DNA from 4 places in the Streptomyces sp. NPDC101178 genome. Region 2 is predicted to be linked to each of the others. Evidence: riboswitches for the same ligand, from Rfam matches in the RefSeq annotation. Region 2 holds a riboswitch; each other region holds the start of a gene.
The links. Region 2 has a riboswitch for cyclic di-AMP ahead of ACIRR8_RS08580 (M23 family metallopeptidase). Riboswitches for the same ligand answer to the same signal wherever they lie in the genome.
Positions count from the first base shown of each region.

Region 1 (5,329 bases), on a different contig from region 2:
ACGGGTTCACCACGGCGGCGTACGGCACGACCTCGTACGGCACCGGGGGCTACGAGACGGACGGCTACGACACCGGCGCCTACGCCACGTACGGCACGGGCACCGCGTACGCCGCGGACGGCTCGTACGCCACAGACGGCTCGTACGGCACAGATGCGTACGAGACCGGCTCGCACGCCACGGGTACGTACGACACCGCCGCCTACGACACCGGCGCGTACGGGACGATCGGCGCCGACGGGACCGGCACGTACGACGCCACCGCCTTCACCACCGGGGCGTACGACACCGGCGCCTACGACGCGACCGCCTGGAACTCCGGCGCCACGCCCGAGGACCCCGCGTACGAACCCGAACAGACTTCGCATCAGCTGTACGAACAGCAGACGCCCGAAGAAGAGTCCGGCACCACCGAATTCGTCGTCCTCGAAGAGGCCGGTCACGCGACCGGCCTCGCCCCGGAGGCCACCCCTGGCGACGACAGCACCGCCCCCGAAGCCTCCCCGCTCTCCGTCGACCGCACCGTCGTCCGCGCCCCCGCCCCGCGCAGCCGGGCCCGCCGCAGGAGCCCCGCCAAGCGGTCCGCCCTCCTGACCGTCGCGGTCCCCTCCGCCTGCGTGATGAGCGTCGCCGGTATCGCGGCCGCCTCCGTCAGCGGGATCAGCGACGAGGAGAAGCCGGAGAAGACCGCCTCGCTGGCCGTCGCCGATCCGAGCACGGTCAAGGCGGTCGCCGCGAACAACAAGCTCGACAGCCAGCTGGAGCAGCTCTCCGAGGGCAGCGACGACTTCCGCCAGCGCGCCAGCCGCACGCAGGAGCGCATCGACCTCAAGCAGCGGCAGGTCGAGGAGAAGAAGAAGCGCGAGGAGGAGGCCGCACGCCGTGAGGCGCTGCGCCCCAAGTTCGTCCTGCCGGTCAAGCAGCACGGGCTCAGCGCCTACTACGGCCAGGCGGGCGTCAACTGGATGTCCGTGCACACCGGCATCGACTTCCCCGTCGGCTACGGCTCCCCGGTGATGGCCGCGACCGACGGCACCGTCCGCACGCAGTACAACAGCGCCTACGGCAACATGGCGATCGTGACGACGGCCGACGGTACGGAGACCTGGTACTGCCACCTCAGCAGCACCAAGATCCGCTCCGGCCCGGTGAAGGCCGGCGACGTCATCGCGTACGCGGGCAGCTCCGGCAACTCCACCGGCCCGCACCTGCACTTCGAGGTCCGGCCGGGCGGCGGTGCCTCGGTGGACCCGCTGGCGTGGCTGCGCAGCCACGGCGTCGAGCCGACCTGACGGAACCGGAACGCGCGTCAGCGACGGGAGAGGGGCGGGACGGCTGCGACAAGCCGTCCCGCCCCTCTCCCGTGACGTCGTCGCCTCCTACAGCTTCCGGCGACCGCCGCTTCTCGACTGCAGCTTCCCGACTACAGCTTCTCGACCGGCGCGTACCGCAGGAGCAGCTTCTTGGGGCGCTCGTCGCCGAAGTCGACCGTCGCCTTGGCCTGGTCGCCGATGCCTTCGACGGCCGTCACCGTGCCGAGCCCGAACTGGTCGTGCGTGACCCGGTCCCCGGCCACCAGCGTGACCGTCGGCTTCTCCGTCGAGCGCCGGGTCGCGAAGCCCGACGGGCCGGAGCGGGCGCGCGAGGAGGAGAGCGAGGACGTGATGCCCGAGGTGGGTCCGGCCGGGGCGGCCATCGGGCCCTTGCGCTTCCACTCCAGGTGCGCTTCCGGGATCTCCTCCAGGAACCGCGAGGGCGGGTTGTACGAGGGCTGGCCCCAGGCGCTGCGCATGGCCGCCCGGGTGAGGTAGAGCCGCTCGCGGGCGCGGGTGATGCCGACGTACGCCAGACGGCGCTCCTCCTCCAGCTCCTTGGTCTGGCCGAGGGCCCGCATGTGCGGGAAGACGCCGTCCTCCAGGCCGGTCAGGAAGACGACCGGGAACTCCAGGCCCTTCGCCGTGTGCAGCGTCATGAGCGTGATGACGCCGGAGCCGTCCTCGTCCTCGTCGGGGATCTGGTCGGAGTCGGCGACCAGCGCGACCTTCTCCAGGAACTCCGCGAGCGTGCCGCTGCCCTCGTCCTCTCCGCGCTCCTGCTCGAACTCCAGGGCCACGGCGGCGAGTTCCTGGAGGTTCTCGATACGGGTCTCGTCCTGCGGGTCGGTGGAGGCCTGGAGCTCGGCGAGATAGCCCGTGCGCTCCAGCACCGCTCCCAGCACGACGGCGGGCCCGGCGCCGGACTCGACGATCGTGCGGAGCTCCTCCATCAGCGTGTTGAACCGCTTGACGGCGTTGGAGGAGCGGGCCGCCATGCCGTACGCCTCGTCGACGCGGCGCAGCGCCTGCGGGAAGGAGATCTTCTCGCGCATCGACAGCGCGTCGATCATGGCCTCGGCGCGGTCGCCGATGCCGCGCTTGGGCACGTTGAGGATGCGGCGCAGCGGGACGGCGTCCTCGGGGTTGGCGAGGACGCGGAGGTAGGCCAGGACGTCCCGGACCTCCTTGCGCTCGTAGAAGCGCACGCCGCCGACGACCTTGTAGGGCAGGCCGACGCGGATGAAGATCTCTTCGAAGACGCGGGACTGGGCGTTGGTGCGGTAGAAGACGGCGACGTCGCCCGCCTTGGCGTCGCCCTTGTCGGTGAGCCGGTCGATCTCCTCGGCGACGAACTGCGCCTCGTCGTGCTCGGTGTCCGCGACATAGCCGGTGATGCGGGCGCCGGAGCCGGCGTTGGTCCACAGGTTCTTCGGGCGGCGGCTCTCGTTGCGCTCGATGACCGCGTTGGCGGCGGAGAGGATCGTCTGCGTGGAGCGGTAGTTCTGCTCCAGGAGGATCGTCTTCGCGTCCGGGTAGTCCTCCTCGAACTGGAGGATGTTACGGATGGTGGCGCCGCGGAAGGCGTAGATCGACTGGTCCGCGTCACCGACGACACACAGCTCGGCCGGGGCGTCGGCGGCCTCTCCGGACGGGCCGACCAGCTCCCGTACCAGCGTGTACTGGGCGTGGTTGGTGTCCTGGTACTCGTCGACCAGGACGTGCCGGAAGCGGCGGCGGTAGTGCTCGGCGACGTCCGGGAAGGCCTGGAGGAGGTGGACCGTCGTCATGATGATGTCGTCGAAGTCCAGCGCGTTGGCCTCGCGCAGGCGGGCCTGGTAGAGCGCGTACGCCTGGGCCAGCGTCTTCTCGAAACCGTCCGCGGCCTGCCCGGCGAAGGTCTCCTCGTCGATGAGCTCGTTCTTGAGGTTGGAGACCTTGGCGGTGAAGGACTTCGGCGGGTAGCGCTTGGGGTCCAGGTCGAGATCGCGGCAGACCAGGGCCATCAGGCGCTTGGAGTCGGCGGCGTCGTAGATCGAGAACGACGAGGTGAAGCCGAGCTTCTTCGACTCGCGGCGCAGGATGCGGACGCACGCGCTGTGGAAGGTCATGACCCACATGGCGTTGGCGCGCGGGCCCACCAGCTGCTCGACGCGCTCCTTCATCTCGCCGGCGGCCTTGTTGGTGAAGGTGATCGCGAGGATCTGCCCCGGGTGCACGCCGCGCTCGGCCAGCAGGTGGGCGATGCGGTGGGTGAGCACGCGGGTCTTGCCGGAGCCGGCGCCGGCGACGATGAGCAGCGGGGACCCGGCGTGCACGACGGCTGCGCGCTGCTCGGTGTTCAGCCCGTCGAGCAGCGCGGCGGAGTCGATCACCGGGCGCGGGTGACCGTCGCGGTAATACCCCTCGCGCGGCGGCGGAGGCGCGTCGTAGACGCCCTCGAAGAGCCCCTCCGGCACCGCTTCGGGTGCGTGGTCCTCGGGGGGCGGCGGCGGGCCGTCCTCCGAGGACTGGAGGCCGGTCAGGAAGTTGTCGTCAAAGAGGCTGCTCATCGCCTCCCGAGTCTAGGCGGCCGCACCGACAACCTTCCGCCGAAGGCCGGAAGCGGCCCGGATGGGACCCGGAAGGGACCGTTCCCGGCCGTACGCACGGAGAGCGGACGTCCACGTTCCGTGAAGGAAGGCCCGGTCGGAGGGGGTGCGGGGGACCCGGATCCGGAAAGGTCACGAAAATGTATCGGGCATATCGCTCATCCTCCTTCCCAGCGGTACCACCGGTTGGCTAGCGTGCTCGGTCAGGTGATCCGTAATCTCCCTGAGACGAACCGCGTCTCACGGCCACCTCTGCCGAATCCGTGCTGCCTCCCAGCAGTTCGGAACCGGGGACCCACACGCACAACCGGGGTGAATCGGTCCGTACCCTCGCACAACGGACCGTAGGACAGCCTTCCGTTCCGTCCGAACCCGACAGCTAACCCGGTAGGCGGTCCACGGAAGGAGATGCCGGTCTTGGCATCGCATCGCAAGCCGCGCACGAAGGTGCGCACGACCACCCCTGCCGTCGGGTTCACGACGGCCGCGCTGGCCTCGGTGACGCTGCTCTCCACGCAGAGCGCGACCGCGGCCCCCGCCGAGCCGAAGCCGGCCATCGAGGACGTGCAGAAGAAGGTCGACGAGCTCTACCGGCAGGCGGGCAGCGCGACCCAGCAGTACAACCGGGCGAAGGCCGCCTCCACCGCCCAGCGCACCAAGGTCGACACGCTGCTCTCCGACGTGGCGAAGCGGACCGAGAAGATCAACGAGGCCCGCCGGGAGCTGGGCGCCTTCGCGGCCGAGCAGTACCGCACCGGCGGCATCGCGCCGACCGCCACCTTCTTCCTGGCGGACGACCCGCAGGCGTACTTCGACCAGAGCCGGCTGATGAGCCGGTCGACCGAGCGGCAGCAGAAGGCCGTCGACGACTTCCGTACGCAGCAGGCCGCGGCATCGAAGAAGCGGGCGGAGGCCGTGCAGAGCCTGGAGTCGCTCACCGAGGCGCAGACCACGCTCCGCTCCAGCAAGCAGAAGGTGCAGACGAAGCTCACCGAGGCCCGGTCCCTGCTCGCGCGGCTGACCGCGGAGGAGAAGGCGCGGCTGGCGGAGCTGGAGCGCAAGAAGGAGGCCGAGGCCAAGGAGAAGGCCGAGCGCCTCGCCGCCCGCCAGGCCGCCGAGGCCAAGGAGCGCGAGGAGCGCGAGGCGGCGGAGAGGAAGGCGCGCGAGGAGGCCGCGAAGGAGTCCGGCGGAGACAGCGACTCAGGTTCCGGTTCCGGCAGCGGTACGGGGACGAGTCCGGGGTCCGGTACGGGCACGGGCACCGGGGCCGGCAGCGGTTACTCCGCCAAGGCCGAGAAGGTGCTGGCCTTCGCGCGCGCCCAGATCGGGAAGCCGTACGTGTGGGGGGCGTCGGGCCCGTCCTCGTACGACTGCTCGGGGCTGACCCAGGCGGCCTGGCGGGAGGCCGGCGTCACGCTGCCCCGG
Region 1 is NZ_JBIWOZ010000005.1:75,651-80,979, forward strand. It holds gene ACIRR8_RS16080 (peptidoglycan DD-metalloendopeptidase family protein) at 1-1,292, shown strand, start outside; gene pcrA (DNA helicase PcrA) at 1,424-3,865, opposite strand; cyclic di-AMP (ydaO/yuaA leader) riboswitch at 4,148-4,314, shown strand; gene ACIRR8_RS16090 (NlpC/P60 family protein) at 4,313-5,329, shown strand, end outside.
Region 1: another riboswitch for cyclic di-AMP. It lies ahead of ACIRR8_RS16090 (NlpC/P60 family protein); the one in region 2 lies ahead of ACIRR8_RS08580 (M23 family metallopeptidase).

Region 2 (5,329 bases):
GCGCATTCCGTGCCGGTGCGGCGCATTCCGTGCCGGTGCGGCGCATTCCGCGTCGGAGTTCCGTATTCCGTGCCGGAGCGACGCGTTCCGCGCGCCGGAGCCGCATATTCCGCGCCGGAGCCCTCTGTTCCCGCCCTGGACCCGCCGGACGGACCGGCAGCCCTGACGTCGGGGGGTGAGCGTCAGGGCTGCCGGGGTTTCGGGTCCTACGGGCGCGGGTGCCTCAGACGGAGAGGCCCTTGCTGTTCAGCCATGCGACCGGGTTCATCGCCGAGCCGCCCGCGGTGTGGACCTCCAGGTGGAGGTGGACACCGGTCACGTTGCCGGTAGCGCCCATGCGGCCGATGGTCTCGCCGGTGCTGACCTGCTGGCCGACCGAGACGTCGATCGAGGACTGGTGCGCGTACCAGACCTCCGTGCCGTCCTCCAGCTGGAGGACCGTGCGGTAGCCGTACGAACCGGACCAGCCGGCCTCCGTGATGGTGCCGCTGTGCACGGCCTTGAGCGGCGAACCGGCCGCCCCGGCGAAGTCCAGGCCGGTGTGCTGGCCGGAGGACCACATGGCGCCGGACTGGCCGTAGGTCGAGGTGATCGTGTACGAGGAGGCCGGCAGCGTGTAGCTGGCGCGGAGCTTGGCGAGGCGCTCCTCCTCGGCCTTCTTCGCCGCGGCCTCCTCCGCCGCCTTCTTCTCGGCGGCGATCCTGGCCTTGACCTTGGCCTCGGCCTCGTCCTGCTGCTTCTTCGCCTCGGCGGCGGCCTTCTCGGCCGCGGCCTTCTCCTCGGCTGCCTTGGCCTCGGCGTCGGCGTTGGCCTGCTGCTGCTCGGCCTGCTGGAGGATCCGGGCGCGCAGGGCCTCACCGGCGCCGGTGGTGCCCTGCTCGGCCTCGGCGGTCGTGATGCCGGCGGAGGTGAGCGGAGCGGCGGCGAGGACCGGTGCGTCCTCGGCGTCGTCGGACATGAAGGCCCCGACGCCGGGGAGGGACTTGGCGTCGGGGAGGTTGTCCGCGATGGAATCGGGAAGAGAGATGGAGACCGGTGGCTTGCTCTGAGCGGTGGCCATGCCACCCGCACCGACGGCCGCTATGACGCCGACCCCGAGGACGGTGGAGCTACGGGCGAGACCCCGCTGCTTGGCCACGCGGTGCTTACCGCGCACGGGACGGACGGACTCCGCGGTGGGATTCCACTCCTCCCACGTCCGCTCCGGACCACCGAGGCCATCGGCAGTGAAGGGTGACGGGGCCTCAGGGGCAGGGTGATTGGACGCCACGTGGGCGCACTCCTTTCCTTCCTTCTCGCCTACCGGGTTAGCTGACGGGTTCGGAGCAGGAAGGTCTCCTACGGGCCCCTCTGCCTCACGATGGAGACACAGGCGTCCGATTCACCCCATGTAGGTGGTTCCCCGGTTCCCTTGCGGAATTCGGCGCTCGCGCACGGCGCCGTCTCTGACGACGGCTGGGACGACCGCACTGCGTTATCGAACGTTAATAGACAGACGGGCCCGATTCCAAGCTGTTCCTGTTGATCATTAACGGCTTCGACGGGGACTTACCGCCCACAAGCCGCCCGAATCGGACGACTTGGCGATCTCCCGCCCACACCTCTTTTTCTGATGGTGTGTCAACTGTTATGCGGAGCGGTGCTCATCGATTACGCACCGTGTCATCGCCCCGGCCGACGATCTTCACCGTCGTCCGCCGCGGCGGCTGCCCCTCCGCAGGCCGGCTGACCGCGAGCAGCGCCATGTCATCCGTCGACCGGCCGCCGGTGTGCAGCCGTACGTCGTCGGTGAGCGCCGAGAGCAGCTCCTCGGGGCCGGGAAAGATACGGCCGCGCAGCCGGGCCGCCGGGTCGTAGAACGCGCCGTTCGCGTCGCGCGCCTCGGAGAGGCCGTCCGTGAAGGCGAGCAGCGTCGAACCGGCGGGCAGCTCCCACTCGTCGGACCGGTCCGGCCACACCCCGAGGTCCATCCCCAGCGGCATCGCGGGCACGCTCGGGGCCAGGACTTCCAGGGCCCCGTCCGCGTGCAGCAGGATCGGCTCGGGATGGCCGCGGTTGACGAGGCGCAGCGAGGCCGAGCCGGGCGGGATCTCGGCCAGGACGGCGGTGATGAACCCCTCCATGGCGTCCAGCCCGTACCGCCGCGTCCCCTCCCGCGCGAGCGCCCGCTCCAGCCGCTGCGCCACGCCCTCCAGGGACCGCTCCTGCTCGGCGGCCTCCCGGAACGCGCCGATGATCACCGCCACCGCCTCCACGGCGTCCAGCCCCTTGCCGCGCACGTCGCCGACGACCAGGCGTACCCCGTACGGAGTGTCCGCCACCGCGAACAGGTCCCCGCCGACGAACTCGTCCGCCTGCGCCGCCTCGTACCGCGCCGCCACCTGGAGCCCGCCGATCCGCTCCGCCGGCGTCGGCAGCACGGCCCGCATGGCGGTCTCCGCGATGACCCGCGCCGAGGCCAGCTGCTCGTTGCTGCGGCGCACGACCCCGTTGATGACGAGGGCCAGGGCCGCGGCGGTGAGGACCGTGATCATCTCGATGACCGGGACGACCTGGGTGGAGGTGCCGTCAAGGATCCGCATCGCGATGACGGAGAGGACCGAGGCCACTCCCGTACGGATGGTGCTGGCGAGCGAGAAGAACGGCGCGGCGATCAGCGGCGCGGCCACGAACAGCGGTACGGCGGTGAAGTTGGGCGGCGCGAGCGAGTCGAAGAGGAGCCCGCCGCCGATCAGCAGCACCGGCAGCAGCCGCACGAACCGCCGCGTCCCCTTGCTCCGCGCCACCACCGGCTTCCCGCGCCCCGTCGAGCCGGGCGCGGCCCGCCCGGGGATCCCGAGGCTCGCCTTCACGAGCCCGCGCCCCTTCTCCGCCATCCCCACCACCTGTGCACTCCTGCTGCCCGGTCCGGCCACGGCTGCGGACGGTACCGCGCCCCGCCCAGGCTTCCCGGAGCCGCGCCGTGCGGCGACCCGTCATCGGCCGAATAGGGGGAAGCGGGCCTGGTGCCGAGGCCCTCCGTGGTCAGTCGGAGAGCCGGCGTTCGGCGTAGATCGTCAGTGCATCCCGTACGAAGGCGGCGGTGCCGTCCCCGTAGCGATCGTAGTTCTTTCCGAAGCGGGGATCGGCGACATACATCTCGCCGAGTCCGATGACGTAGGAGCGGCCGGGCTCCTTGTCCGCCGCCCGGCCCGGCACGCGGCCCGACGCGCCGCTCGCCGCCGTGGACGACGACAGCCACGCACAGTGCCGCCGGGCGATCTCCTGAGCCTGCTCACCACCGGCATCGGCCCCGGCCTCCCGGGCCCGTCCCCAGCCCCGCGCGATGGCTTCGTGCTCGGCGAGGAAGGCCTTCCGCCCCTCCTCGCCGAGCGCGCGCCACCACCGGTCGCCCTCCTCGTACGCCGCGCGCCCCCAGCGCTCGGTCACCTCCCGCTCATGAGCGGTGTGGTCGAACCCGTCGAACACTTCCTCGGCCATGAGTTCCGTCCCCTCCTCCGTCTTGTGGAGAGTGGTCCGCACCGAGGCGATCTGCCGCCCGATGCGCGCCTGCTCCTGTTCGAGCAGCCGCAGATGCGCCCGCAACGCCACACCCGTGTCCCGCTGCCCTTCGAGCACGTCCTTGATCGCGGGCAACGACAGCCCGAGCTCCCGCAGCAGCAGGATGCGCTGCAGCCGGACGAGGGCGTCCTGGTCGTAGTAGCGGTAGCCGTTGCTCCCGAGCCGGCTCGGCACGAGAAGACCGAGGTCCCCGTAGTGCCGGAGCGTGCGGCTGGTGGTGCCGGCCTTTCTGGCGATTTCCTGGATGGACCACTCCATGCCGGAAACGCTAGATCTTCACGTTGCGTCAAGGTCAACCCGGAACGCGCCGGGGAACGACTCGGGCCCGGCACGCAGTCGGCGTGCCGGGCCCGGATCTTCAGTAGCGGGGACAGGATTTGAACCTGCGACCTCTGGGTTATGAGCCCAGCGAGCTACCGAGCTGCTCCACCCCGCGTCGGTGAACACAACTCTACGCCATCGGAGCGGCCGCCCCGACCACCTTTCCGGCAGCGCTGCGGCGTCTTCGATCAGCGGCACCGCGCCGCAGGCGAGTACCTTATTGCACATAGGTTGCAGTAACGACTGATGTGCGAGAAGAGGAAGCCGTGCGGACTCCGGTGGTGCTGGGCATCGAGTCGTCGTGTGACGAGACGGGGGCGGGGATCGTCTCCGGCGGCCGGCTGCTCGCGCACGTCGTGGCGTCGAGCATGGACGAGCACGCCCGCTTCGGCGGCGTGGTGCCGGAGATCGCGGCCCGCGCCCACCTCCAGGCGTTCAACCCCGTGGTCAAGGAGGCCCTGGCCCAGGCGGGGCTGGGTGTGCGGGATCTCGACGCCGTCGCGGTGACCACCGGCCCCGGCCTGTCCGGTGCCCTCCAGGTCGGCCTGGCCGGGGCGAAGTCCCTGGCCTACGCGGCGGACGTACCGCTGTACGGGGTGCACCACCTGGCCGGGCACGTGGCCGCCGACACCCTGGAACACGGCCCGCTGCCCGACCCGTGCGTGGTCCTCATCGTCTCCGGCGGCCACACTTCGCTGCTGCTCGTACGGGACCTGGTGCGCGATCCGATCCTCCACCTCGGCGACACCGTGGACGATGCCGCGGGCGAGTGCTTCGACAAGGTGGCCCGCGTCTTCGGCCTCCCCTATCCGGGCGGCCCGGCCATCGACCGGGCCGCGCGCGACGGCAACCCGTGCGCGGTCGCCTTTCCGCGGCCGCTGCTGACGTCGAAGGACGACCCGTACGCGTTCTCCTTCTCCGGTCTGAAGACGGCCGCCGCCCGCTGGGCCGAGCAGCACCGGCAGCGCGGCGAGGAGATCCCGTTGGCCGACGGAGCGGCTTCGCTCCAGGAGGCCGTGGCGGACGTCCTGACGCGGAAGGCGCTGGCCGCCTGCCGCCGGTACGACGTCCGGACGCTGGTCGTGGTCGGCGGTGTCGCGGCGAACTCCCGGGTCCGGGCGCTGGCGGAGGAGCGGTGCGCGGCGGCGGGCGTCGAGCTGCGGGTGCCGCCGCTGACGCTGTGCACCGACAACGGGGCGATGATCGCGGCCGTCGGCGACCTCCTGGTGCGGGCGGGCGCGGACCCGGCGCAGCTGAACGTGTCCATCGACCCGTCGGCACCGCTGGAGTACGCCGCGCTGCACCCGGCGGCCGCACCGGCGAGGGCCGCGTGAGCGCCGCACCACCCGTCACCCTCCCTCGGTGACCGACCGAAGGACTTGAGAGGACTCCCTGTGCGTACCGCCGACATCCGCAACCGCTTCCTGGACTTCTTCGCCGCCCGGGA
Region 2 is NZ_JBIWOZ010000003.1:19,330-24,658, forward strand. It holds gene ACIRR8_RS08580 (M23 family metallopeptidase) at 224-1,270, opposite strand; cyclic di-AMP (ydaO/yuaA leader) riboswitch at 1,282-1,436, opposite strand; gene ACIRR8_RS08585 (PP2C family protein-serine/threonine phosphatase) at 1,644-2,876, opposite strand; gene ACIRR8_RS08590 (MerR family transcriptional regulator) at 3,025-3,819, opposite strand; tRNA gene ACIRR8_RS08595 (tRNA-Met) at 3,924-3,997, opposite strand; gene tsaD (tRNA (adenosine(37)-N6)-threonylcarbamoyltransferase complex transferase subunit TsaD) at 4,161-5,216, shown strand; gene alaS (alanine--tRNA ligase) at 5,277-5,329, shown strand, end outside.

Region 3 (5,329 bases), on a different contig from region 2:
ACCGCCGTCCGCGCTGCGGGCGCCGCTCCCATCCGGAGGGGCGACCCCGGGTACGCCTCCCACCTCGACCGCGACGGTGACGGAGTCGGCTGCGAATAGACGAACAGGCGCCCACCGCCCCTCTCCTCGATCCGGCGAGCGCGTCAACCCTTCCCCTTTTCTGTACGTCCTGTACATTTTTGACAGGGCGTGAGCGCAGGACGGACCTGCGCCGCGCCTGCGTTCCGTCAGGCACAAAGGAGAGGGGCTCCGCCATGATCCGACCCGATGCCCGTTACGTACTGCCCGAGTTCACCGAGCGCACCGCGACCGGGACCCGGACCCAGGACCCGTACTCCAAGCTCCTGTCCGAGCGGATCGTCTTCCTCGGGAGTCCGATCGACGACACCGCGGCGAGCGACCTGATCGCGCAGCTCATGCACCTGGAGCACGCCGAGCCGGACCGGCCGCTGTCGCTCTACATCAACTGCCCCGGCGGCTCGTTCGGGGCGATGGCGGCGGTCTACGACACGATGCGCTTTCTGACGTGCGAGGTGGAGACCTTCTGCCTGGGGCAGGCCGGCTCCTATGCGGCCGCTCTTCTGGCGGCCGGGGCTCCGGGGCGGCGACATGCCCTGCCCGGAGCGCGGGTAGTCATTCAACAGCCCGCACTGGCCGAGCCGTTGCGGGGCCAGCCGTCCGACCTGGAGATCCACGCGCGCGAACTGGTACGCACCCGAGAGCTGTTCACGGACATGCTGGTCCGTCACACGGGCCGGACCGCCGAGCTGGTCACCGCCGACATCGAGCGCGACACCATCTTCGACGCGGAGGCCGCTCGCGCCTACGGGCTGGTGGACCACGTCGTGGAGAGCCGCACACTCTCCCAGCCGCCCCACGACGCGAGGTGAACCGCCTATGGAACCGACGGAGTTCCCGCCCCTGCCCGCACTGACCCGCGCCGAGGGCGAGCTGATCGACTGCTACCTGGCGGTTCTCGACCAGGTGGGCCGCATCAACCCGGCGCGCGGCAGCGACACCTACAGCGCCCTGCGGGCCGCCCAGGCCCTGGCCTCCCGGGCGGCGGCCCTGCGCGACGCACTGGCGCTGATGCACGAACGGGGTGAGCGGCAGATCCACGCGGCGACGCTCGCGCGGGCCCTGCGGGTGCTGGACGGCGAGCGGCGGGCGGGCCGGGTCGCCATGCCGCCGGCCCCGAACTGAGCCGCTGCGCGCGCCGGGAGCCCACTACGGGAGCGGGCCGGTCGTCCCGGCGTGCGACACGCCCAACCCCGCGACCGAATTCCCTCGCTCGTTCGGCGTAGGCGATCACCCGCGCGAGCGACCTCCCAACTTGCGCTCGACGCGCGGCCCGTACTCGAAATCCACCCTTTCGTCGCTGGTACGAGGGTGTGCGCCGGGCTCGGCGACGGGCGCGAACCGCCCCTGCCCACCTGAATGGATCAGTGGTGAGGAGACTCACAAATCACTGTTTGGGCTCGGAAATCCGGCACTTGGTGAGTCAAGATCCCTGGGACGACAAGCCCCCGCCGCCGCGGCGGGGCGGTCCGGGTGGACGCCGAGTCCTGCCGCCTCCCGGATGACTGGTCGACAGGAGTGGATCGGCAGGAGTGGAGGACCCGAGCACAACGGGCCGACCGGGAGACCGGGAAGCCCTCGGGGTGAAGCCGCAGCACGCGGCCGGGCAACTTCGCCAGCCCGAACCCGACAGGTCATCCTTCACAGGCGGCTGACGAAGGGTTGCGCATGTCTGCGCAGGTTCATGTCCCGTCTCTGTTCGCCCGGGTCGGTACGGCTTCCGTACTCACCTTCGCCGTGACGTCGGCGATGCTGGCGCCCGGCCTCGTCGACGACGCCGAGGCCGCCACCCATTCGACGAAGGCGCTCAAGATCGCCGCGTCGAAGAAGGGGGCTCCCTACAAGTACGGAGCCGCGGGTCCCAGCCGGTTCGACTGCTCGGGGCTGACGGTCTACTCGTTCAAGAAGGCCGGGAAGAAACTTCCCCGCACCGCACAGCAGCAGTACAACAAGACCCGCCATATCCCGAAGTCACAGCGTAAACAGGGCGATCTGGTCTTCTTCCATTCCGGGCGCAACGTGTACCACGTGGGGATCTACGCCGGAGAGAACAAGATCTGGCACTCCCCCAAATCCGGGGACGTGGTGCGCAAGGCGAAAATCTGGTCCAAGAGCGTCTGGTACGGAAGGGTCCGCTGACCCACCGACCGGACGCTCTTCGCTTGCGGGCGGCACACCGGCGCACCTCTCGGTGCCGCCCGCAAGGGCCCCGGCTCCCCCTTCCTCAGCGCAGGAGAGGCCCGGCCACCAGCGCCAGGCCCAGTCCGGTGAGCGCCACGCCGCTGCCGCCCTCGATCGCCCGGGCGGTACGCGGCCGGCGCAGCCACCGTCCCAGCCGGTCCACCAGCAGGGCGAGCGCCGAGAACCAGACGAGGGCGAGAGCGACGACGAGGGCGGCGAGCAGCAGGGTCCTGGGGAGCGGCGGCTGCCCGTCCGGGACGAACTGCGGCAGCAGGCTGAGGAAGAGGACCGGCGCCTTGGGGTTGAGCGCGTTGGTCAGGAACCCCTGCCGCAGCGCGCGCCCGAACCCCTCACGTACCGGCTGTTCCGGTTCGCCACCGGACGCCTCGGGCCCCCGGGGCGGTGCCTGGTCCGGCGCACGGCGCTCCTCGGCGACCCGGCGCCGCATCGCGTACAGCGCGCTGATTCCGAGGTGGAGCACGTACGCGCCGCCGAGCAGCTGGACCGTGCGGAACAGCACCGGCATCGTCACCAGCACCGCCGCGAGCCCCGCCACGGCGAGCGCGGTGTGGACGAGCAGTCCTCCGGCGACGCCGAGTGCGGTGGCCAGACCGGCGGTGCGCGAGGCCAGGGCGTTGCGTACGACGACGGTGAAGTCGGCTCCGGGCAGCGCGACCATTCCGGCGGCGACCCCGGTGAAGGCGATCAGTTGTGCGTCCATGGGGCCAGCCTGGACCGGCGGAGCCTTTAGCGTGTACTTGCAATCTTCTGGGTCTGCCTAAAGGAACGCTTCATGTACGACCCGACGCGGCTCACCGCGCTGGTGGCGGTCGCCGAGACCGGATCGATCACCCGGGCCGCCGCCCACCTGGGCTACACCGCGCCCGCGCTCTCCCAGCAGCTGGCCAAGCTGGAGCGGGAGGCCGGCGCGGCGCTGCTGGTGCGCCACCACCGCGGCGCACGGCTGACGGCCGCCGGTGAGCTGCTGGCGGGCCGGGCGCGGCGGGTGCTGGACGAACTGGACCGGGCCCGGCACGAGCTGGCGCAGCTGGCCGGGCTGTCCGGCGGCAGGCTGCGGGTCGGGACGTTCACGACGGCCGGGGTGCATCTGCTGCCGCCGGTCCTGAGCGCGTTCCGGCGGGCCCATCCGGAGGTGGAGCTGGCCGTGGCCGAGTACGAGCCGCCGGGCGGCGTCGCGGCGGTCACCGCGGGCGAGGTGGACCTGGCGCTGACCCATACGTACGAGCCGGCGGTGGCCGACCCGCCGCCGGCCGGGGTCACCGTCGAGCCGCTGCTGGTCGAGGAGCTGGTGCTGGCGACCTCGGTCGGGCACCGGCTCGCCGAGGGGACCGGGCGGCTGCCGGTCGCCGAGCTGGCGGGACGGCCGCTGATCAGCAGCGCTCCGGCGCATCCGCCCCGGCGCGGGGTGGAGAGCGCGCTGGCGGCGGCGGGCGCCGCACCGGCGGTGGTCTGCGAGTCGCCCGGCTACGCGCTGGTGTGCGCGCTGGTCAGCGCGGGGCTCGGGGTGGCGGTGGTGCCGGAGATGGTCGCGTCGCTGTCGGCCACGCCGCTGGCGGTCCGGCGGCTGGAGCCTCCGGACTTCCGCCGGACGATCTCCGTGGTCCACCGCGGCGACCGGGCCACCGCGGCGGCGGCGACACTGCTCGCCCTGCTGCGCAGCGGGTTCGGCCGGGCGGCGGCGAGCTGAGCGGTGGCCTGAGCCGGGCAGGCCGGGCGGCGGCCTGAACTCCGCCGCCCCGTCCGCGCCCGGTCGTCAGCCCTGGACCGGCACCGCCCACGGCAGCGTGATCCAGACCGTCTTGCCGCCCTCGGCCGTCGGGACGACCGTCAGCCGGCCCCCGTACTCCTTGGCCAGCGCCCGGATGATCACCATGCCGCGCCCGTTGTCCTGCCGTACGGCGGCGGGCAGCCGCTGAGGCCACCGAGGGTGACTGTCCGTCACGCCGAGGTGCAGCTCCTCGTCGCGTTCCAGGCGCAGATCGACGGTGAAGGTGGGCGACTGGCCGAACGTGTGCTGGACCGCGTTGGTCGCGAGTTCGGAGATGATCAGCCGGATGGTGTCGGCCAGCTCCGTCTCCTCGGAGAGGCCCCATTCGGCCAACGTCCTGGCCACATGTCTACGGGCCGAGGAGACCGAGACCGGATCGCTCGGCAGGGTGACGGTTGCTTCCTGATGGTCTGCCATGGCGACGCCGTCCCTTTCGCGCCCCGGCCGACCCGCGGTCGGCCGGGATTGTGCTTCGCGCCAGACTGCCATTGTTGAAGCTCGCTGTAACGACGTTCGACCAAGATATGCATATATCTGTCGCTCGAAGCGGTGAATTCGGGTCCCGCACCACCCGGACGACGGGCACACTGGCCCCCCTGCGGGCCCGGATCACGCGGTGCGTGAGGGTCCCGCCCCGTTCCGCACAGCGCGAGGAGACCCGGATGCAGCACGGCCCCGTCGTCCGACGACGGAAGCTCGGCGAGGAGTTACGGAGCCTGCGGCACGGCTCCGGACTCACCAGCCGGGACGCGGCGCACCTGCTCGGCTGGCACCAGTCGAAGGTGAGCCGTATCGAGACCGGCGCCAGCGGGGTTACGCCCGCGGACGTGACGCGCCTGCTCGACCTCTACGCGGTGCGCGACGCGCAGTTGCGCGCCCTGCTCGAAGTGCTGGCCGGGTCGGCGGGCGGTGGCGGCGCGGGGTGGTGGCACGCCTACCGGGGGCTGATCCCGCCCCAGTACCGCGACTTCATCAGCCTGGAGTCCCAGGCCGATACGGTGCGGACCCTGGAGACCTCGGTGGTGCCGGGCCTCCTCCAGACGGCCGGCTACGCGCGGGCGGTGACCCGGGCCTCGCTCGACGGGCTGCCGGCGGACGATCTCGACTCGCTGGTCGAGGTGCGGCTGACCCGTCAGCGGGTGCTGTACGCGAAGCCGCCGCTGCGGTTCACCGCCGTACTGGACGAGGCGGTGCTGCACCGGAGGGTGGGCGGGCTCGAGGTGATGCGCGACCAGTTGGACCATCTGACCCAGGTGTCTCAACTCCCCCACGTACAGCTGC
Region 3 is NZ_JBIWOZ010000013.1:126,718-132,046, reverse strand. It holds gene ACIRR8_RS29875 (excalibur calcium-binding domain-containing protein) at 1-99, shown strand, start outside; gene ACIRR8_RS29870 (ATP-dependent Clp protease proteolytic subunit) at 255-890, shown strand; gene ACIRR8_RS29865 (hypothetical protein) at 898-1,203, shown strand; cyclic di-AMP (ydaO/yuaA leader) riboswitch at 1,557-1,743, shown strand; gene ACIRR8_RS29860 (C40 family peptidase) at 1,747-2,217, shown strand; gene ACIRR8_RS29855 (LysE family translocator) at 2,303-2,980, opposite strand; gene ACIRR8_RS29850 (LysR family transcriptional regulator) at 3,053-3,967, shown strand; gene ACIRR8_RS29845 (ATP-binding protein) at 4,034-4,465, opposite strand; gene ACIRR8_RS29840 (helix-turn-helix domain-containing protein) at 4,711-5,329, shown strand, end outside.
Region 3: another riboswitch for cyclic di-AMP. It lies ahead of ACIRR8_RS29860 (C40 family peptidase); the one in region 2 lies ahead of ACIRR8_RS08580 (M23 family metallopeptidase).

Region 4 (5,329 bases), on a different contig from region 2:
TCCCGGAGGGCCAGGAGCCCATCGGTTACGTGTGGGGGGAGATGGTCCCCGGCATCGGCATGGCCGCCGCCACCTTCTCGATGTCCGTGTACGAGCACACGACGCTGGGCCTGCGGGAGTTCGAGGCGGCGCGGCTGCGGATCGCGCAGATCAACGGGTGCCTGTTCTGCCTGGACTGGCGGACCGAGCGGGACGGCGCGAAGGTCGAGGAGGAGTTCGCGCAAGCGGTGACCGAGTGGCGTACGACGGACGCCTTCGACGAGCGGACCCGGCTGGCGGCGGAGTACGCGGAGCGGTACGCGCTGGACCACAACGGTCTCGACGACGCCTTCTGGAAGCGGATGACCGCGCACTACAGCCAGGTGGAGATCGTGGAGCTGTCGATGAGCATCGGCTCGTGGCTGGCCTTCGGGCGGCTCAACCATGTGCTGGGGATCGACGCGGTGTGCGTTCTGCCGGGTCACTGACGGAGTCCGGGGCCGCCGGGTTGGCACTCCCGGCCCCGGGCTCTCCGTTCGCCCGGTGGTTCAGCGGCGCAGATCGGTACGTCCGATGGATCAGCGGCGCAGATCGGTGGCGATGATCCGCTCGATGTTGCGCTCGGCGAGCGCGGTGATCGTCACGAACGGGTTGACGCTGACGTTGCCCGGGATCAGGGCGCCGTCGATGACGTACAGGCCCGGGTAGCCGTGCAGCCGGCCGTAGTTGTCGGTGGCCTTGTCCAGGACCGCGCCGCCCAGCGGATGGTAGGTGAGGTGGTCGCCCCAGATCTTGTAGGTGCCGAAGAGATCCGTGCGGTAGATCGTTCCCTCCTTCTTGTTGATCTTGTCGAAGATGGTCTTCGCGGCGTCGATGGACGGCTGCTTCCACGCCGTCTGCCAGTTCAGTTCCGGCCTGCCCGCCGCCGCGTTCCAGGTGAACTCGGCCCGGTGGGGGTTCTTGGTGATCGAGAGGTAGAACGAGGCCCAGGTCTCGATCCCGGTGGGCAGCGGGGCGACCTCGGCGAAGGCTCCGCCGGCGTCCCAATTGTCGATGCCGCCGGTGGGGATGGAGGACTGCACCTTCCCCGTCGGATCCCAGAGGTGGTTGGCCCGGCCGCACATGACGTTGCCGTTGTCGCCCCAGCCCTTGCCGACCTCGCTGTTGAGGCCGGGCAGGGCTCCGGTCGCCTTCAGGCCGACGAGCAGCTTGCTGGTGCCGACGCTGCCCGCGGCGAAGAAAACCCTGTCCGCCGTGACCGTCTTGGTGACGATGGTCCGGCCGGTGGTGTCCAGCTGGTCGATGAGGACCGTGTAGCCGCCGCCGGAGGCCGGGGAGACGCGGGTGACCTTGTGGAGCGGGGTGATGGTGACCCGGCCGGTGGCCTTGATCCGGTCGATGTAGGTCTTCTGGAGCGACTTCTTGCCGTAGTTGTTGCCGTAGAGGATCTCGGCGTCCAGCGCGGACTTCGGTACGGTCCCGGCCGCCTCCTGCTTCATGTAGTCCCAGTCGTACACGGCGGGCACGAAGAGGAACGGGAAGCCGGAGCGCTGGGCGTGCTTCCGGCCGACCCGGGCGTACTGGTAGCAGTCGACGGAGTCGAACCAGGCCGGGTCGATGGTGGTGACGCCGAGGTCCGCGTTGGCGCGCGGGTAGTAGGTGCTGTACATCTCGGCGGCGTTCACCGACGGGAGGATGGTGGCGAAGTTCTCCCGCTTGGGCGTGACGGCCATGCCGCCGTTGACCAGCGAGCCGCCGCCGACGCCGCGCCCCTGGTAGACGGTGATGCCGGCGAACTCCTCGGCGTCCAGGATGCCTGTGTAGCGGTTGACGCTCTTGTCGATCGGGAAGCCGAGGAAGTTGCTCAGCGGCTGCTTGGTCCGGGTGCGCAGCCAGAAGGAACGGTCGTCCGGCTTGGTGGTGTTGGCGAAGATCTTGCCGTCGGCGCCGGGGGTGTCCCAGGCCATGCCCATCTCGACCATGTGGACGTCGGTGCCCGCCTGGGCGAGCCGGAGGGCGGCGACCGAGCCGCCGTATCCGGTGCCGATGATCAGCACCGGCACATGGGCACCGGATCCGATCGGGGCAGCCGAGGCCCGGGGCGTGGCCCAGACCGGTGTGGTGGGTCCGGCGAGCGCCGCGACGCCAAGAAGAGAACCTGTTCCTGTGATGAATCTACGACGGGAGACGCCTCTGTGAGCGCCTTTGTGCAGGATGGAGTCGCTCATGTGACTTACCTCACTCTCGATGAGTGCAACAGGTTCTACTGTCGATCGCGTGGCAAGTCACTAGAAACTTGGGGGTAACTTCCCGGTACGCCGAGGGGCCCCGGACCAGATGGTCCGGGGCCCCTCGGCGTGAGCGCGTACGGGATCAGTAGGCGCCGAAGACGTTGTCGATCGAGCCGTACCGGTCCGCGGCGTAGTTGCACGCGGCGGTGATGTTGGCGACCGGGTCGTAGCTGTCGGTCGAGGTGCCGGGCACGTGGTAGGCCTGGAAGGTCGGGTCGATGACCTGGAGCAGCCCCTTGGACGGGGTGCCCTTGACCGCGTTGGAGTCCCAGTTGTTGATGGCGTTCGGGTTGCCCGAGGACTCGCGGATGATGTTGCGGTGGATGCCCTCGTAGCTGCCGGGGATGCCGTGCTGGGCCATGACCGCCAGCGACTCCTTGATCCAGCCGTCGAGGTCGTTGGTGTACGTGGCGGGGGCGGCGGCCGGGGCGGCGGCGGGCGCGGCCGTGGTGCGCTCCGAGCGGTCGGCGCGCTCCGCCGTGGCGGTGCGCTCGGCGGCCTTGGCAGCCTTGCCGGCCTTGGCGTCTGACGGGGCGGCAGCCTTGGCGCCGATGGTCAGCGTGATACCCGGGTGAATAAGGTTCGGGTTCTCGCCGACGGCCTTGCGGTTGCCTTCGTACAGCTTCTTCCAGCCGCCGCTGACGGAATACTCGCGGGCGATCTTGGAAAGCGTTTCGCCGGACACCACGGAATGCTTGGCGGGTGCCGCCTTCGTCACGGAATTCGCCTGGACGGTCACGGAGACGGGAGCCACCGCCTTTTCCGCGGCGACGGAGTGCGCGGGAGCGGCGGAGGCGGTGGTGGCGCCGAGCACCGGGAGGGCCAGAACGGCTCCACCCGTGGTCACGGCGGCGATGCCACGGCTCAGCGAGCCGGACTTGGAACGGCGGTGCTTACCCTGTGCGGGCATGGGGAATTTCCTCTCCGGCGCCTACGAGGTGAGCTGTCGGGTTCAGACGGGAGATGTCTGGCCGCACGGTCGTGCGACTTCACCCCTAGCCGTTCCGGATACCGGATCGGCGGCATACCTGGGTCCCCCGCTCCTGCCGTACGTGAGTGGGTTGCGGATTCCCGGACGGCGGCAGGATTCGGCGTTCCATCCGGATTGACCGTGACCGTAGGCGAAAAGCATCGGGCAGAACAAGCCCCGAATTCCTGATCTTCTTTCTCCGCATGATCGAATTCCGGAATTCCCGGTCGCGCCGGTTCCGTCAGGGTGTCAACTTTCTTCGCACAGAAGGGAACCGACGCCTCCACTTCCACGTCCGCACCCCCGGGCGTGACGCTCACCACTTCGCGCGGGGGTGGCCGGAATGGGCACACCCAAAAGGGCCCAAGAATCCCATTAACCCCTTTACGGAAGAGAGGGCTAAATGTCCAAAATCGCCCATACCGACCTAGCGAAACGGACTTATCGGGCGGTTCCGTAGGCCGGGTCGGAGGTCTCTCGGGGTCAGGGCTTACGGTGTGGGGTGGAGACTAGTAAGCCAACCCTTACCTCCGACGTACGCTGTACCTGCCCGCGTTCGCCCGCCTTAAGGATCACCACGCCATGACACGCCCCGTCCGCGTCGCCATTGTCGGAGCCGGCCCCGCCGGTATCTACGCTGCGGACGCGCTGCTCAAATCCGAGGTCTGCCAGGACCCGGGTGTCTCGATCGACCTGTTCGAGCGCATGCCCGCGCCCTTCGGCCTGATCCGTTACGGCGTGGCTCCCGACCACCCGCGGATCAAGGGCATCGTCAAGGCGCTGCACCAGGTGCTGGACAAGCCGCAGATCCGCCTCTTCGGCAACGTCAGCTACCCGAACGACATCGACCTGGACGACCTGCGGTCCTTCTACGACGCGGTGATCTTCTCGACCGGCGCCGAGGCCGACCGGGCTCTCGACATCCCGGGCATGGAGCTCGACGGCTCCTACGGCGCGGCCGATTTCGTCTCCTGGTACGACGGCCACCCCGAGGTCCCGCGCACCTGGCCGCTCACGGCGGAGAAGGTCGCCGTCCTCGGCGTCGGCAACGTGGCGCTGGACGTGGCCCGCGTGCTGGCCAAGACGGCGGACGAGCTGCTGCCCACCGAGATCCCGGACAACGTGTACCAGGGCCTCAAGGCGAACAAGGCGCTGGAGGTGCATGTGTTCGGGCGGCGTGGCCCGGCGCAGGCCAAGTTCAGCCCGATGGAGCTGCGGGAGCTGGACCACTCCCCCAACATCGAGGTGATCGTCAACCCCGAGGACATCGAGTACGACGAGGGCTCCATCGCCACCCGGCGGGAGAACAAGCAGGCCAACATGGTCGCGCAGACCCTGGAGAACTGGGCGATCCGCGATGTCGGCGACCGCCCGCACAAGCTCTTCCTGCACTTCTTCGAGTCGCCGGTCGAGATCCTCGGCGAGGACGGCGAGGTCACCGCGCTGCGCACCGAGCGCACCGAGCTGGACGGCACCGGCAACGTCCGGGGCACCGGCCGGTTCACCGACTGGGACGTGCAGAGCGTCTACCGGGCCGTCGGCTACTACTCGGAGGAGCTGCCCAAGCTCCCCTTCGACGTGGCCTCCGGCACGGTCCCGCACGAGGCGGGCCGCGTCATCTCCGGTGACGAGCACATGGCCTCGGTCTACGTCACGGGCTGGATCAAGCGCGGCCCGATCGGCCTGATCGGCCACACCAAGGGCGACGCCAACGAGACGGTCGCCTGCCTCCTGGAGGACCGCGCCGCAGGCCGCCTGTCCGAGCCGGCGACGCCCGCACCGGAGGCGGTGGAGGCTTTCCTGGAGAGCCGCAACGTCCGGTACACGACCTGGGAGGGCTGGCACAAGCTGGACGCCCACGAGCAGGCGCTCGGCGTCGCCCAGGGCCGTGAGCGGATCAAGGTCGTGGAGCGCGAGGGCATGCTGGACGCCTCGGGCGCCTTCGCCCTGGCCGAGCCGGCCACGGAGGTCTGAGCCGGGCGGACCCTGTACGCCTGAGGCGTACGGGGCTGTCGCCCGTCAGTCCGGGGCCGGGGCGCTCGTGCCGCCCCGGCCCGGCCCGCGGAACGTCCGCCACAGGTCCGGCGGG
Region 4 is NZ_JBIWOZ010000004.1:177,443-182,771, forward strand. It holds gene ACIRR8_RS13200 (carboxymuconolactone decarboxylase family protein) at 1-467, shown strand, start outside; gene ACIRR8_RS13205 (GMC oxidoreductase) at 558-2,207, opposite strand; gene ACIRR8_RS13210 (transglycosylase SLT domain-containing protein) at 2,353-3,180, opposite strand; cyclic di-AMP (ydaO/yuaA leader) riboswitch at 3,184-3,374, opposite strand; gene ACIRR8_RS13215 (FAD-dependent oxidoreductase) at 3,823-5,214, shown strand; gene ACIRR8_RS13220 (SpoIIE family protein phosphatase) at 5,260-5,329, opposite strand, start outside.
Region 4: another riboswitch for cyclic di-AMP. It lies ahead of ACIRR8_RS13210 (transglycosylase SLT domain-containing protein); the one in region 2 lies ahead of ACIRR8_RS08580 (M23 family metallopeptidase).